DNA from 3 places in the Streptomyces sp. x-19 genome. Region 1 is predicted to be linked to each of the others. Evidence: riboswitches for the same ligand, from Rfam matches in the RefSeq annotation. Region 1 holds a riboswitch; each other region holds the start of a gene.

Region 1 (4,203 bases):
TCGTGGCCGAGCAGCCGGTCGGCGGGCAGCCGCACCCGGTCGAGGATGACCTGGCGGGTCGGCTGGGCGTTCCAGCCCATCTTCTTCTCGTTGGGGCCGAACGACAGGCCGGCATCGTCCTTGTCGACGAGGAAGGCGGAGACGCCGCGCGCGCCGTCGTCGCCGGTGCGCGCCATGACGAGGTACGTCTGGGAGGCGCCGGCGCCCGAGATGAACTGCTTGACGCCGGTGAGGACGTAGTGGTCGCCGTCGCGCACCGCACGGGTGCGCAGGGCGGCGGCGTCCGAGCCGGCGCCCGGTTCGGTCAGGCAGTAGCTGCCCAGGTCCTCCATGGCGCACAGGCGCGGCAGCCAGCGTTCGCGTTGGGCGGCGTCGCCGTGGTGGTCGATCAGCCAGGCGACCATGTTGTGGATCGAGACGAAGCCGGCGATGGACGGGCAGCCGGACGCCAGGGTCTCGACGATCAGCACCCCGTCGGTGCGGCCGAGGCCGCTGCCGCCGTGTTCCTCGCGCACGTAGATGCCGCCCAGGCCCAGGCCCGCGGCCTTGCGCAGCACGTCGAGGGGGAAGTGCTTGGCCTGGTCCCAGGCGACGGCGTGCGGGGCGAGGTGGTCCTGGGTGAAGTCCAACGTGGCTTCGACGAGGGCGAGTTGGTCCTCGGTGAGCAGGGTGGTGGGCACGGTGCTCATCCCATCGTCGGGAGGGTGAAGCTCGCGCCCTCCTTGGTCCCGGAGGGCCAGCGCGAGGTGACGGTCTTGGTGCGGGTGTGGAAGCGGATCGCGTCCGGCCCGTGCTGGCCCAGGTCGCCGTAGCCCGAACGCTTCCAGCCGCCGAAGGTGTGGTAGGCCACCGGTACCGGAATGGGGACGTTGACGCCGATCATGCCGGTGTTCACCCGGCGGGTGAAGTCGCGGGCGGTGTCCCCGTCCCGCGTGAAGATGGCCACGCCGTTGCCGTACGGGTGCTCGCTGGGCAGCCGTAGCGCCTCCTCGTAGTCCGCGGCCCGCACGACGCACAGGACGGGCCCGAAGATCTCCTCCCGGTAGACGCGCATCTGCGGGGCGACGCGGTCGAAGAGCGAGGCGCCCGCGAAGAACCCGTCCTCGTGGCCGGGGAGGGTGAACCCGCGCCCGTCCACGACCAGTTCGGCGCCCTCGTTGACGCCGATGTCGACGTAGCGGCGCACCCGGTCCAGGGCCTCGCGGCTGACGAGCGGGCCGAAGTCGGCCTCGGGGTCGTCGCTGCGGCCGATGCGCAGCCGCCCGACGCGTTCCTTGAGCCGCTCCACCAGGGCGTCGGCGGTGGCCTCGCCGACGGGGACGGCCACGGAGATCGCCATGCAGCGCTCCCCCGCCGAGCCGTAGCCCGCGCCGATCAGGGCGTCGACGGCCTGGTCGAGGTCGGCGTCCGGCATCACGACCAGGTGGTTCTTGGCGCCGCCGAAGCACTGGGCCCGCTTGCCGTGCGCGGCGGCGGTGGCGTAGAGGTGCGCCGCGATCGGGGTCGAGCCGACGAAGCCCAGCGCCCCGACCCTGGGGTCGGTGAGCAGGGTGTCGACCGCTTCCTTGCCGCCGTTGACGACGTTGAGGACGCCCGGTGGCAGCCCCGCCTCCAGGAACAGTTCGGCGAGCCGCAGCGGCACCGAGGGAGCGCGTTCGGAGGGCTTGAGGATGAAGGAGTTGCCGCAGGCCAGGGCGGGGGCGGCCTGCCACAGCGGGATCATCGCGGGGAAGTTGAACGGGGTGATGCCGGCGGTGACGCCGATGGGGCTGCGCAGGGAGTGCACGTCGATGCCGGTGCCGGCGTTGTCGGTGAACTCGCCCTTGAGCAGATGGGGGATGCCGGCGGCGAACTCCACCACGTCCAGGCCGCGCTGGAGGTCGCCGTGGGCGTCGGCGACGGTCTTGCCGTGCTCGGACGACAGCAGCCGGGCCAGCGACTCCCGCTCCCCCTCGACGAGTTGGAGGAACTTCAGCAGCACCCGGGCGCGGCGCTGCGGGTTCCACTCGCCCCACGCGCGCTGGGCCTCGGCGGCGTCGGTGATCGCCGCCTCGGTCTCGGCGCGGCCGGCGAGCGGCACGCGGGCCTGGACGGCGCCGGTGTTGGGGTCGTGCACGTCGCCGTAGGTCCCCGAGGTGCCCGGGGTGTGCTTGCCGCCGATGAGATGTGCCAGTTCACGGACCATGGATGCCTGCTCTCCGTCAGGTGAGATCCGGGGATGGCGCGCCGATCCGGCACGGTCGTCGCAAGGCGGCGCGTGCGGGCGGCGCGGGATGCGCAGGGCCGGGTGACCGTCAGAGGTCGGTGCGCGGCACCCGTCGGATGCGCCGGTCGGGGGCGCGGGTGCGTGCCGGTGCCATGCGTGTCTGCTCCATCCTCGTGGACAACACGGAACATCCCGCGGCCGGTATCCTGACTCCCGGATCAGCACGCGCTCCCCGGCCTTCCCGACGGACTGCTCCGTCAGTGGCCGGTCTCGTTCGGGGAGCGCATTCCCCGGTCACAGTGGCGGGACCGCGCCGGAATCGCACCGGCTTCCCTGCACCGCGGGCCTTGGTCACGACGATATAGTTGGACGTCCTAGTAAGTCCACCCTCGGCGGCCGGCGGCGACACCGGACGCACCGGGAAACAACACCCGCAAAGCCGCCGCGACCGCCCCGCCCCCGCGCGAGCGCCTGCGACGGCGGGGCGGTCGGGGTCGGCGCGGCCTCGGGCGCAGCGGTCTCTCAGACCGGCTGGCGACCGGCTTCGCGGTACAGCTCCTTGGCGATCAGCGAGCGTTGGACCTCCGTGGCGCCCTCGTAGATGCGGGGTGCGCGGACCTCGCGGTAGAGGTGTTCCAACAGGTGGCCGCGGCGCAGCGCGCGGGCGCCGTGGATCTGGACGGCGGCGTCGACGACCTCCTGTGCGGTCTCGGTGGCCAGGAGCTTGGCCATGGCCGAGCGGCGGGCGACGTCCGGGGCGCCGCGGTCGTAGGCGGCCGCGGCGGCGTAGACCAGGAGGCGGGCGGCCTCCACGCGGGTGGCCATCTCGGCCAGTCGGTGGCCGACGGACTGGAGTTCCCTGAGCGGCCCGCCGAACGCGGTGCGCGTCCCGGCGTGCGCCAGCGCGGCGTCCAACGCGGCCTGCGCCATGCCGACCGCGAAGGCGCCCACGCTCGGCCGGAAGAGGTTCAGGGTGCGCATCGCCACCCCGAACCCGCCGCCCACGTCACCGAGCACGTCCGCGTCGGTCACCGGTGTGCCGTCGAAGACCAGGGTGCCGATGGGGTGCGGGCTGAGCATGTCCAACGGTTCGCCGCCCAGCCCCGGGCGGTCGGCCGGGACGAGGAAGGCGGTGATGCCGCGGGCGCCGTCGGCACCGCCGGTGCGGGCGAAGACGGTGGCGAAGTCGGCCTCGGGGGCGTTGGAGATCCAGCACTTCTCACCGGTGAGCCGCCAACGGCCGGGCCCGTCGGGCGCGGCCGTCAGGGCGAGCGCCGCGGCGTCCGAGCCCGCGCCCGGCTCGCTCAGCGCGAAGGCCGCGACGGCCCGGCCGGCCGTCACCTCCGGTAGCCAGCGGGCCCGTTGGGCGTCCGTCCCGGACTGGAGGATCGGGCAGGTGCCCAGTCCTTGGAGCGCCAGCGCGGTCTCCGCCTCCGTGCACTCCTGCGCCAGCGATTCGCGCAGCAGGCACAGGTCCAGCGCCCTGGGGCTGCCGCCGTCGGGGAAGAGCCGGGCGAGCAGGCCCAGTTCGCCGAGGGCGGCGACCAGGGGCCGGTTGATCCGGCCCCCTCGCCCCTGCTCCGCGAGGGGGCGCAGCCGTTCGGCGGTCCGGGCGCGCAGCTCGGCGCACCATTGCTGTTCCTCCGGTCCCAGTGCGAATGCGGTCACGAGGCGGCTCCCTGGTAGCGGACCGGGCACGGCGACGGCCCGGCGGCCGGATATCGCGGTCTGTTGACTGCCGTCACGATGACGTTACGCTGACGAGGATCCGTACGGCAGTCCTCCCCGGTCCCCGCACCCGACCACCACCCCTCCCCGGCCGCGCGGCGGCCACCCGGCCCAAGGGGGCGCACCCCGCATGGAGCTACGGTCCTCGGCCCACACCGACACCTTCGCGCGCGACCGGCTGCCCCCGCCCGAGCAGTGGCCGCACCTCACCGACCTGGGCTATCCGGACCGGTTGAACTGCGGGGCGGAACTCCTCGACGGCACCATCG
Region 2 (4,203 bases), on a different contig from region 1:
GACGTCCGCGACCGCGGTCGGGTGCCCCGCGGCGACCCGGGCCACCGCGGCCGGGTCCCACTCCGCGTCCTCCATGGCCTGGACCAGTCCGCGGGCGACCGCCTCGGCTTCGTCGGCGGCGGTGCGGGTCGCGGCCGACTCGTCCAGGCCGAGCGCCTCGCGCAGCCCGGGCAGCGCGGAGGTGCCACCCCAGATCTGCCGGGCGCGCAGGATCGCCAACACGAGGTTGACCCGGGCCTCGCCGACCGGGGCGGCGCCCAGGACGTGCAGGCCGTCGCGGATCTGCGCGTCCTTCACCTCGCAGAGCCAGCCGTCGACGTGCAGCAGGAAGTCGTCGAAGCCGTCGTCGTCCGGGCGTGCCTCCAGGCCCAGGTCGTGGTCGAGCTTGGCGGCCTGGATCAGGGTCCAGATCTGCGCGCGGATGGCGGGCAGCTTGGCCGGGTCCATCGAGGAGATCGCGGCGTACTCGTCGAGCAGTTGCTCAAGCCGGGCGATGTCACCGTAGGAGTCCGCGCGGGCCATCGGCGGCACGAGGTGGTCGACGAGCGTGGCGTGCACCCGGCGCTTGGCCTGGGTGCCCTCGCCCGGGTCGTTGACCAGGAACGGGTAGACGAGCGGCAGGTCGCCGAGCGCCGCGTCCGGACCGCAGGCGGCGGAGAGGCCGGCGTTCTTGCCGGGCAGCCACTCCAGGTTGCCGTGCTTGCCGAGGTGGACCATGGCGTCGGCGCCGAACCCGCCGTCGGCGGTGGGGGTGGCGATCCAGCGGTAGGCCGCCAAGTAGTGGTGCGAGGGCGGCAGATCGGGGTCGTGGTAGATCGCGATCGGGTTCTCGCCGAAACCGCGCGGCGGCTGGATCAGTATCAGCAGGTTGCCGCGGCGCAGCGCGGCCAGCACGATGTCGCCCTCGGGGTTGCGGCTGCGGTCGAGGAACATCTCGCCCGGCGGCGGGCCCCAGTGCTCCTCCACGGACTCCCGCAGTTCCTGCGGCAGGGTGCCGTACCAGCGGCGGTAGTCGGCGGCCGGGATGCGGACCGGATTGCGGGCCAACTGCTCCTCGGTCAGCCACTCCTGGTCGTGGCCGCCGGCCTCGATGAGGGCGTAGATCAGCTCGTCGCCGTCGCCGGACGCCAGGCCGGGCACCGGCTCGGTACCGAAGTCGTAGCCCTCGGCCTCCAGACGGCGCAGCAGCGCGACGGCGCTCGCCGGGGTGTCCAGACCGACCGCGTTGCCGATCCGGGAGTGCTTGGTGGGGTACGCCGACAGCACCAGCGCCAGCCGCTTCTCGGCGGCCGGGATGTGGCGCAGCCGGGCGTGCCGGACGGCGATCCCGGCGACCCGGGCGGCCCGCTCGGCGTCGGCGACGTACACCGGCAGCCCGTCCTCGTCGATCTCCTTGAACGAGAACGGCACGGTGATCAGGCGCCCGTCGAACTCCGGCACGGCGATCTGCGAGGCGGCGTCGAGCGGGGAGAGGCCCTCGTCGTTCTCCTCCCAGGCGGCGCGCGCCCCGGTCAGGCAGAGCGCCTGCAGGATCGGCACGTCCAGGGCGGTCAGCGCGCCGGCGTCCCAGGATTCGTCGTCGCCGCCCGCGGAGGCTTCGGCGGGCTTGGTGCCGCCCGCGGCCAGCACGGTGGTGACGATGACGTCGGCGGCGCGCAGTTCCTCGATCAGCTCCGGCTCGGGGGCCCGCAGCGAGGCGACGTACAGCGGCAGCGGGCGACCGCCGGCCCGCTCGACCTGGTCGCACAGGTCGTGGATGAAGCGGGTGTTGCCGCTCATGTGGTGGGCGCGGTAGTAGAGCACCGCCACGGTCGGGCCGGTCGCCTCCGACGCCGGACGCTCCAGCGGGCCCCAGGACGGGGCGGCCGCGGGCGGCTCGAAGCCGTGGCCGCTGAGCAGAACGGTGTCGCTGAGGAAGCAGGCCAGCTGGGAGAGGTTGGCCGGACCGCCGTGCGCGAGGTAGGCGTGCGCCTCGGCCGCGATGCCGACCGGGACCGTGGACGCCTCCATGAGCTGGGCGTCGGGGGCCTGTTCGCCGGTGAGCACGACGACCGGGCGGTGCTGGCCCGCGGCCAGCAGCACGTCCAGGCCGTCCTGCCAGGCGCGGATGCCGCCGAGCAGCCGGACGACGACGAGGTCGGTGCCCTCAAGGAGCCCGGGGAGTTCGGCGACGTCGAGGCGGGCGGGGTTGGCGAGCCGGTACGGCACGGGACCCGTGGCCGCCCGGGCGCTGAGCAGATCGGTGTCGGACGTCGACAGCAGCAGGATCACGGCGCAGCCCTTCCTCGGGGTGTCCACGCCCCGGGTGGTCGTATGGACGGCGGGAGTTCCTGGCTCACCCGGCGGTGGCCGGGTTCACAGTGGCGGGACCGCGCCGGATTCTCACCGGGCTTCCTCCCTTGGCGCCGTCGCTGGCGTCCGGCGGGTCAGCCGACCCGCCGACCTGCATAGTAAGGGCTGCGGCCGCACCGCGGGAGCGGGCCTTTCTCAGCCGCCCTCCACGCCCCCCTCGCCACGGTTCCGGGCGAAACCGACGTAGGTATGCTCGCCGCCATGCCGCCCTCCCCCGCACCACGCCCCGACCGGGCCGAACCACCCGTTCGGGACCGCGGTGACGCCTGCCCGGGAGCGCTGCGGCTGCACTCCGCCGCCGACGGGAACCTGGCCCGAGTGCGGCTCCCCGCAGGGGACTTGACGGTCCGCCAGGCCACCGCCCTGGCGGACGCCGCGGAACGCCTCGGCGACGGGCACCTCTCGCTCACCTCCCGCGGCAACGTCGAACTGCGCGGCCTGCCCGACGACGGCGGCCGGCACCTCGCCGACCTCCTCGCCGACGCCGGGCTGCTGCCGTCCGTACGCCATGAGCGGATCCGCAACGTACTGGCCTCGCCGCTGGCCGGACTGGACCGGCACACCCCCTCCGACGTGCGGTTGTGGGCCCGCAGCCTGGACGCGCTGCTGTGTGCGAGCGACGCCGCGACGGGGCTTTCGGGCCGCTTCCTGTTCGTCCTCGACGACGGTCGGGGCGACGTGGCGGGCCTGGGCGGCGATGTGACCTTGCTCGCAGAATCCGGTCGACAGGCCCCACCGGCCGCCGGGTACGCGCCGGGCGCCGCGTCCGGGTGGGGAGCACTGCTCCGGGTCGGCGACGACCGGGCTGCACTGCGGATCGCGGCGGACGCCGCCCCGCGGGCGGCCCTGACGGCCGCCGAGGTCTTCCTGGCCGCCGCCGCGGAGCGCGGCAGCGGCGCCTGGCGCGTCCGTGAGCTCCCCACCGCAGGAGCGCTGACCGCCCAGGAGGTGCAGCGTGCGCTGCGGGCCGCGGGCATCGCCGCGGAGCACGTGGAACATCCGGCCGCCCCCGTCCCGGGGTCGGCCGCGCACTACGCCGACGCCACCGCCCCCGGCCCGGTCGAGGGGCCCGACGGTCGCCGTGCGCTGGCCGTCCTGGCTCCGCTCGGCCGGCTGACCGCGGCCCAGTGGCGGCTGCTGACCGCGACCGCCGCCGCGGACGGCGACGGCGAACTGCGCCTCACGCCCTGGCGCGGTGTCGTCGTCCCCGGCCTGGCCGCCGCACCGGCGCACCGGCGGCTGCGCGAGTTCGCCGCCGCCGGCCTGATCACCGACCCGACATCCCCCTGGCGCCGGGTCACCGCCTGCACCGGCCTGCCCGGCTGCGCCAAGTCCCTCACCGACGTGCGGAGCGATGCGGCGGGCGTGCTCGCCGGGGGCGAAACGGTTCCGGCGGACGGTTCGGGTGCGCCCGTCGGACTGCCCGTGCACTGGTCGGGCTGCGAGCGGCGGTGCGGCCATCCGCACGGTGCCTGGGTCGACGTGCTGGCGACGCCCGACGGCTATCGGACCATCGCGATGCCTCCCAACTCCCTTGCCCGACCGCCGGTTTCACGTGAAACAGCCGGGCCGGGCACCGTTTCACGTGAAACGCCCCGGCCGGGCGTCGTTTCACGTGAAACGCCGAGCGCATCCGCCGCCCCTCCGGCTGCCCCGCTCTCCTCCACCCCTCAACCCACCACCCCGAGGCCCCAGTGACCGCGTTCGACTACGAAAAGGACGGGGCGGCCATCTACCGCCAGTCCTTCGCCACCATCCGCGCCGAGGCGGATCTCTCCGCACTGCCCGCCGACGTCAGCCGGGTCGCCGTTCGGATGATCCACGCCTGCGGCATGGTCGATCTCGTCCGCG
Region 3 (4,203 bases), on a different contig from region 1:
GTTGGCGGTGAAGTGGGGCGGCGGCTTCTTCGCGCCCGAGGGCGTGGAGTACGAGCTGCTGCTCGCCACCGGCGCGGCCGCGCTGGCGCTGACCGGGCCCGGCCGCTACGCCGTCGACCGCTTCCTGCCGGGCCTGCGCGCGCATCGGCTGGCCTACGGGGCGGGGGCGCTCGTCCTGAGCGTGGTGCTCGCGGCGGCCACGCTGCTGATCCGGAAGTGACGCGGGGGGCCGCCGGGGCACGGGGGCGGTCCGGGCCGTGGCGGCGGGCAACGACGGGGGAACGGCGGGGGAGCGACGTGCGGCGTGACGGAAGAGTGGAGGCGTGATGGCGGTTCGGCGGCTGAACCATGCGGTGTTGTACATCCGCGAGGTGGCACGGTCGGTGGCGTTCTACACCGAGGTGCTGGGGTTCACGGTGGACGTGGAGATTCCGGGGCGGGCGGCCTTCCTGAGCGCGCCCGGTTCGGACAACGACCACGACCTGGGCCTGTTCGCGGTGGGCCCCGATGCCCCGGGGCCGGAGAACGGCCGGATCGGGCTCTACCACCTGGCCTGGGAGGTCGGGACCCTCGGTGACCTCGCGGCGATCGCGGCGCGGCTGCGGGAGCGGGGCGCGCTGGTCGGCGCCACCGACCACCTGGTCTCGAAGTCGCTCTACGCCCGGGACCCGGACGGCAACGAGTTCGAGGTGATGTGGCGGGTGCCCCGGGCGGACTGGCCGGGCGCGGACGAGGCGGACCGGCTGCGGCCGCTCGACCTGGCGGCGGCGCTGGAGCGCTGGGGCCCGGACCTGCTGACCGGCGCGGCGGCCGGCTCGGCCACCTGAGGCGCGGCCCGCACGCGCACCGACCGCGTGGCGCGACCTTCCCCCACGGGCAGTGGGGACGGCCGCACCACGCGGTCGTGGCGTTCCGCCGGTGCGGGGGCCGGGACTAGGGGGCGTCGGGCCCCTGTGCGCGGGGCGCCGGGAGGGCGTCCGCGGTGGCCGGCGGGTCCTGGGCGCGGGCGGCCCAGCGCTTCTCGACGCCGCCCAGCCGCCAGTACGCCAGCGCCGCCGCCCACACCACGACGAACAGGCCGACGATGAGGAAGCCCACGTTGTTCAGGTCGAGCGAGGAGATCCCGCCGGTGAGCGGGTCGTCGAGGCCGAGCTTGTCGTGCAGGACGGTCACCAGCTCGATGGTGCCGATGAGGAACGCGACCGCGATCGACAGCCCGGTGATGGTGAGGTTGTAGTAGACCTTGCGCACCGGGTTGGCGAACGCCCACTGGTACGCGAAGTTCATGAACGTGCCGTCGAGGGTGTCGAACAGGCTCATCCCGGCGGCGAACAGCAGCGGCAGGCAGAGGATCGCGTACCAGGGCAGGCCCGCCGCGGCGCCGCTGCCCGCCATCACCATCAGCGTCACCTCGGTCGCGGTGTCGAAGCCGATCCCGAAGAGGAAGCCCAGCGGGTACATCTGGCCGGGGCGGCTGATGGACTTGGTGAGCCGACCCAGGATGCGGTTCATGAAGCCGCGGGAATCCAACTGGGCTTCCAGCTCCCGTTCGTCGTACGTGCCGGCCCGCATCGCCCGGAACACCTTCAGGATGCCGAGCAGGGCGACCAGGTTGAGGGCGGCGATGAGGTACAGGAAGGTGCCGGAGACGGTCGTGCCGACGAGGCCGAGCGTCTGGTGCGCGCGGGAGCCGTCGCTCATCAGCGTGCCGGCGAGTTGGGCGCCGCCCGCCACCAGCGCGGCCATCACGACCACCACGCTGGAGTGGCCGAGGGCGAACCAGAAGCCCACCGAGACGGGCCGCTTGCCGTCGGCCATCAGCTTGCGGGTGGTGTTGTCGATCGCCGCGATGTGGTCGGCGTCGAAGGCGTGCCGCATGCCCAGGGTGTAGGCGGTGATGCCGAGCCCGGCACCGAACACCTGGCTGCCGACGGTGTAGTGGCCCGGCACGACCAGGAGGAAGAGCACGCCGAAGGCGACGACGTGCAGTGCCGCGATCACGGACATCAGACCCGCGGTGCGGACCGTGTCGCGACGTTGCCAGCGGAACGACCCGGGGGAGCCGGGTATGCCGAGGAGGGGGGACTTGCGGGACGAAGGGGAATCGTCCGGGGTATCAGTGGACAGGGCCATCCGGCCATCACGCTCCAGCACCTCGTGGATGATCTCGTGAGATGCCGTGGCCGGTCTCCTGGCTTACGGGTGCCCGCGTCCGCCCCGCCTTCCCGGCCGCAGGCTGCGGTCAGTGGCGCCGTGCGCGCGCTGGGCGCGCACGCAGAGGGGCGGAAACTCCCCGATCACAGTGGCGAGGGCCGCGCCGGCTTCGGACACGAGGTCCAGCACCGGTCTTCCCGAGCACCACGGCCCGGTCACTGTAGCGGGCACCGGTGAGAACCGGCCACGCCCGGTGGCCGGTGCGGGCCGCCACCGGGTGCCGGCGGCTCGGATCACAGGGCCAGGGCGGAGAGGAACGCGTGCAGTTCGTGGTCGAAGAGCGGGGTGTTCTCCAAGTTGACCAGGTGACCTGCGGCGGGCACGCGTATCCGGCGGGCGCCGGGGACAGCCAGCGCTATGGCGTGGGCGTTCGCCGAGATGTCGGAGGAGTCGAGGTCGCCGTCGAGGACGGTGGTCGGCACCCGGATCTCGCCCAGGCGGTCGAAGGCGCCGACCTCCAGGGGCATGCCCGCGCCCGCACCGTCGGCGTGCACCTCGACATTGGCGGACGCGGAGGCGCGCATCCGCTCCCGGAAGCCGGGGTGCACGACGGACGGCGTGCGGTGCGGCCCGTCCACCCACATCCGCAGGAAGTGCTCCACGAACCGCTCGACGCCGTCCGGTGCGTCGAGCGCGGCGACCTGCTCCCGGATGTGCTCCAGCAGGAAGGGGTCGGTGAAGGCGCGACCGCTGATGCCGGGGGAGGCGAGGAAGAGGGCCGTGACCCGGTCGGGGTGGGCGAGCGCGGTGTCCAGCGCCACCCGGGCGCCGTGCGAGAGGCCGACGAGGACGGCGCTCGGTATGTCGAGTGCGTCCAGCAGGGTCACCAGGTCGTCGTGGTTGGCCCAGTCGCCGGCCACCGTGGAGGACAGGCCGTGGCCGCGGAAGTCGTAGCGGACCACCCGCAGCCCGGAGTTGACCAGCCAGGCGAACTGCTCGTCCCACATGTGCTGGTCGAGCATCCCGTCGTGCAGGAGCACCACCGCGGGGCCGGAGCCGGCCGACTCGTAGAACAGCTCGCCGTCGTCGACCGGCACCGTGTCGTTGTCGATCTCGGACCATGCCTGGAAGTCGTGGGTCATTCTGCGGGCCGTTCTGTGCGCGTGGGGCGGTCGGTCGGACGGGTGGGCGCCGCTGGTCGGTGACCCGTTCGAGACGGTATGGGGACCTGTGCGGTGACCGGGGCGGCGGTGTCCCGCACTTCGGGATCGCCGCTTTCCTCCGGGGGAACGCGCGAGCCGTCCGCCAAGTGCCGGAATTCCTCACCGATCCGGTCCAGTACCCGCAGCGCCGTGCGGACCTCCTCGGCGGACAGGTCGGCGAGCCCGCGGCGGAGTTCCCCCGCCTCGGCTTCCTGGACCCCGCGCATCATCGCCGTGCCCTCGTCGGTGAGCCGGATCAGCGACGAGCGGCGGTGCGCGGGGTTGGCGGTCGTCACGACCAGACCCAGCTCCGCCGCGTGGTTCACCCAGCGCTGCACCGGCTGGCGGTCCAGGTCGAGGGAGCGCGCCAACTGAGGCACGGTGCGCGGGCCGTGGGTGCGCAGCGCGTCGAGGAGGGTGCGTTCGCCGGCGGTCAGGCCGGTGCCGTCAAGCGTGCGCTCCGCCGCGCGCACGATCGTCCGTTGCAGCGGCCGCAGCCGCCGGATGACGTCGTACAGCAACTCCTCGGCGGTCTCCGCACCCCCGCGCGCATCCCCTTGTGCGGATTCCCCTGCGACTTCCCCGGCTTCTTCTCCGCCTTCTCCGACTTCCTGGGCTGCTTCAGCCTCTTCGGCTTCTCCTGCTACGGCCGCCGCGGAGTCCGCTGCGGTGTCCCGCCCCGCGTCCCGCCCCATGGCCCCCTCCACGCCCCGTTCCCCTTCCCCCAGATGACATCCTTGCTGTCATGATGACATCCACGATGTCATTTCGGAAGGGGTGTTGAGGCACCGGCACCGGTCGGTGAAGTGCCGTGCGGCGGGGCGGAGTCGGGCGGGGTCAGTCGTCC

The links. A riboswitch is a leader RNA that binds a small molecule or an ion and turns the genes downstream of it on or off. The one in region 1 is predicted to bind cobalamin.
Region 2: another riboswitch for cobalamin. It lies ahead of cobN (cobaltochelatase subunit CobN); the one in region 1 lies ahead of ACLJT4_RS38870 (CoA-acylating methylmalonate-semialdehyde dehydrogenase).
Region 3: another riboswitch for cobalamin. It lies ahead of ACLJT4_RS39460 (HoxN/HupN/NixA family nickel/cobalt transporter); the one in region 1 lies ahead of ACLJT4_RS38870 (CoA-acylating methylmalonate-semialdehyde dehydrogenase).

The regions. Positions count from the first base shown of each region.
Region 1 is NZ_JAJPWK010000035.1:32,806-37,008, reverse strand. Features, by position in the region: gene ACLJT4_RS38875 (acyl-CoA dehydrogenase family protein) at 1-689, opposite strand, end outside; gene ACLJT4_RS38870 (CoA-acylating methylmalonate-semialdehyde dehydrogenase) at 686-2,185, opposite strand; cobalamin riboswitch at 2,385-2,571, opposite strand; gene ACLJT4_RS38865 (acyl-CoA dehydrogenase family protein) at 2,729-3,874, opposite strand; gene ACLJT4_RS38860 (AMP-binding protein) at 4,065-4,203, shown strand, end outside.
Region 2 is NZ_JAJPWK010000002.1:47,320-51,522, forward strand. Features, by position in the region: gene cobN (cobaltochelatase subunit CobN) at 1-2,271, opposite strand, end outside; cobalamin riboswitch at 2,304-2,456, opposite strand; gene cobG (precorrin-3B synthase) at 2,542-4,050, shown strand; gene ACLJT4_RS04570 (precorrin-8X methylmutase) at 4,047-4,203, shown strand, end outside.
Region 3 is NZ_JAJPWK010000038.1:25,453-29,655, reverse strand. Features, by position in the region: gene ACLJT4_RS39470 (DoxX family protein) at 1-220, shown strand, start outside; gene ACLJT4_RS39465 (VOC family protein) at 327-827, shown strand; gene ACLJT4_RS39460 (HoxN/HupN/NixA family nickel/cobalt transporter) at 934-2,166, opposite strand; cobalamin riboswitch at 2,164-2,378, opposite strand; gene ACLJT4_RS39455 (alpha/beta fold hydrolase) at 2,448-3,296, opposite strand; gene ACLJT4_RS39450 (MarR family winged helix-turn-helix transcriptional regulator) at 3,293-4,051, opposite strand; gene ACLJT4_RS39445 (nucleoside/nucleotide kinase family protein) at 4,194-4,203, opposite strand, start outside.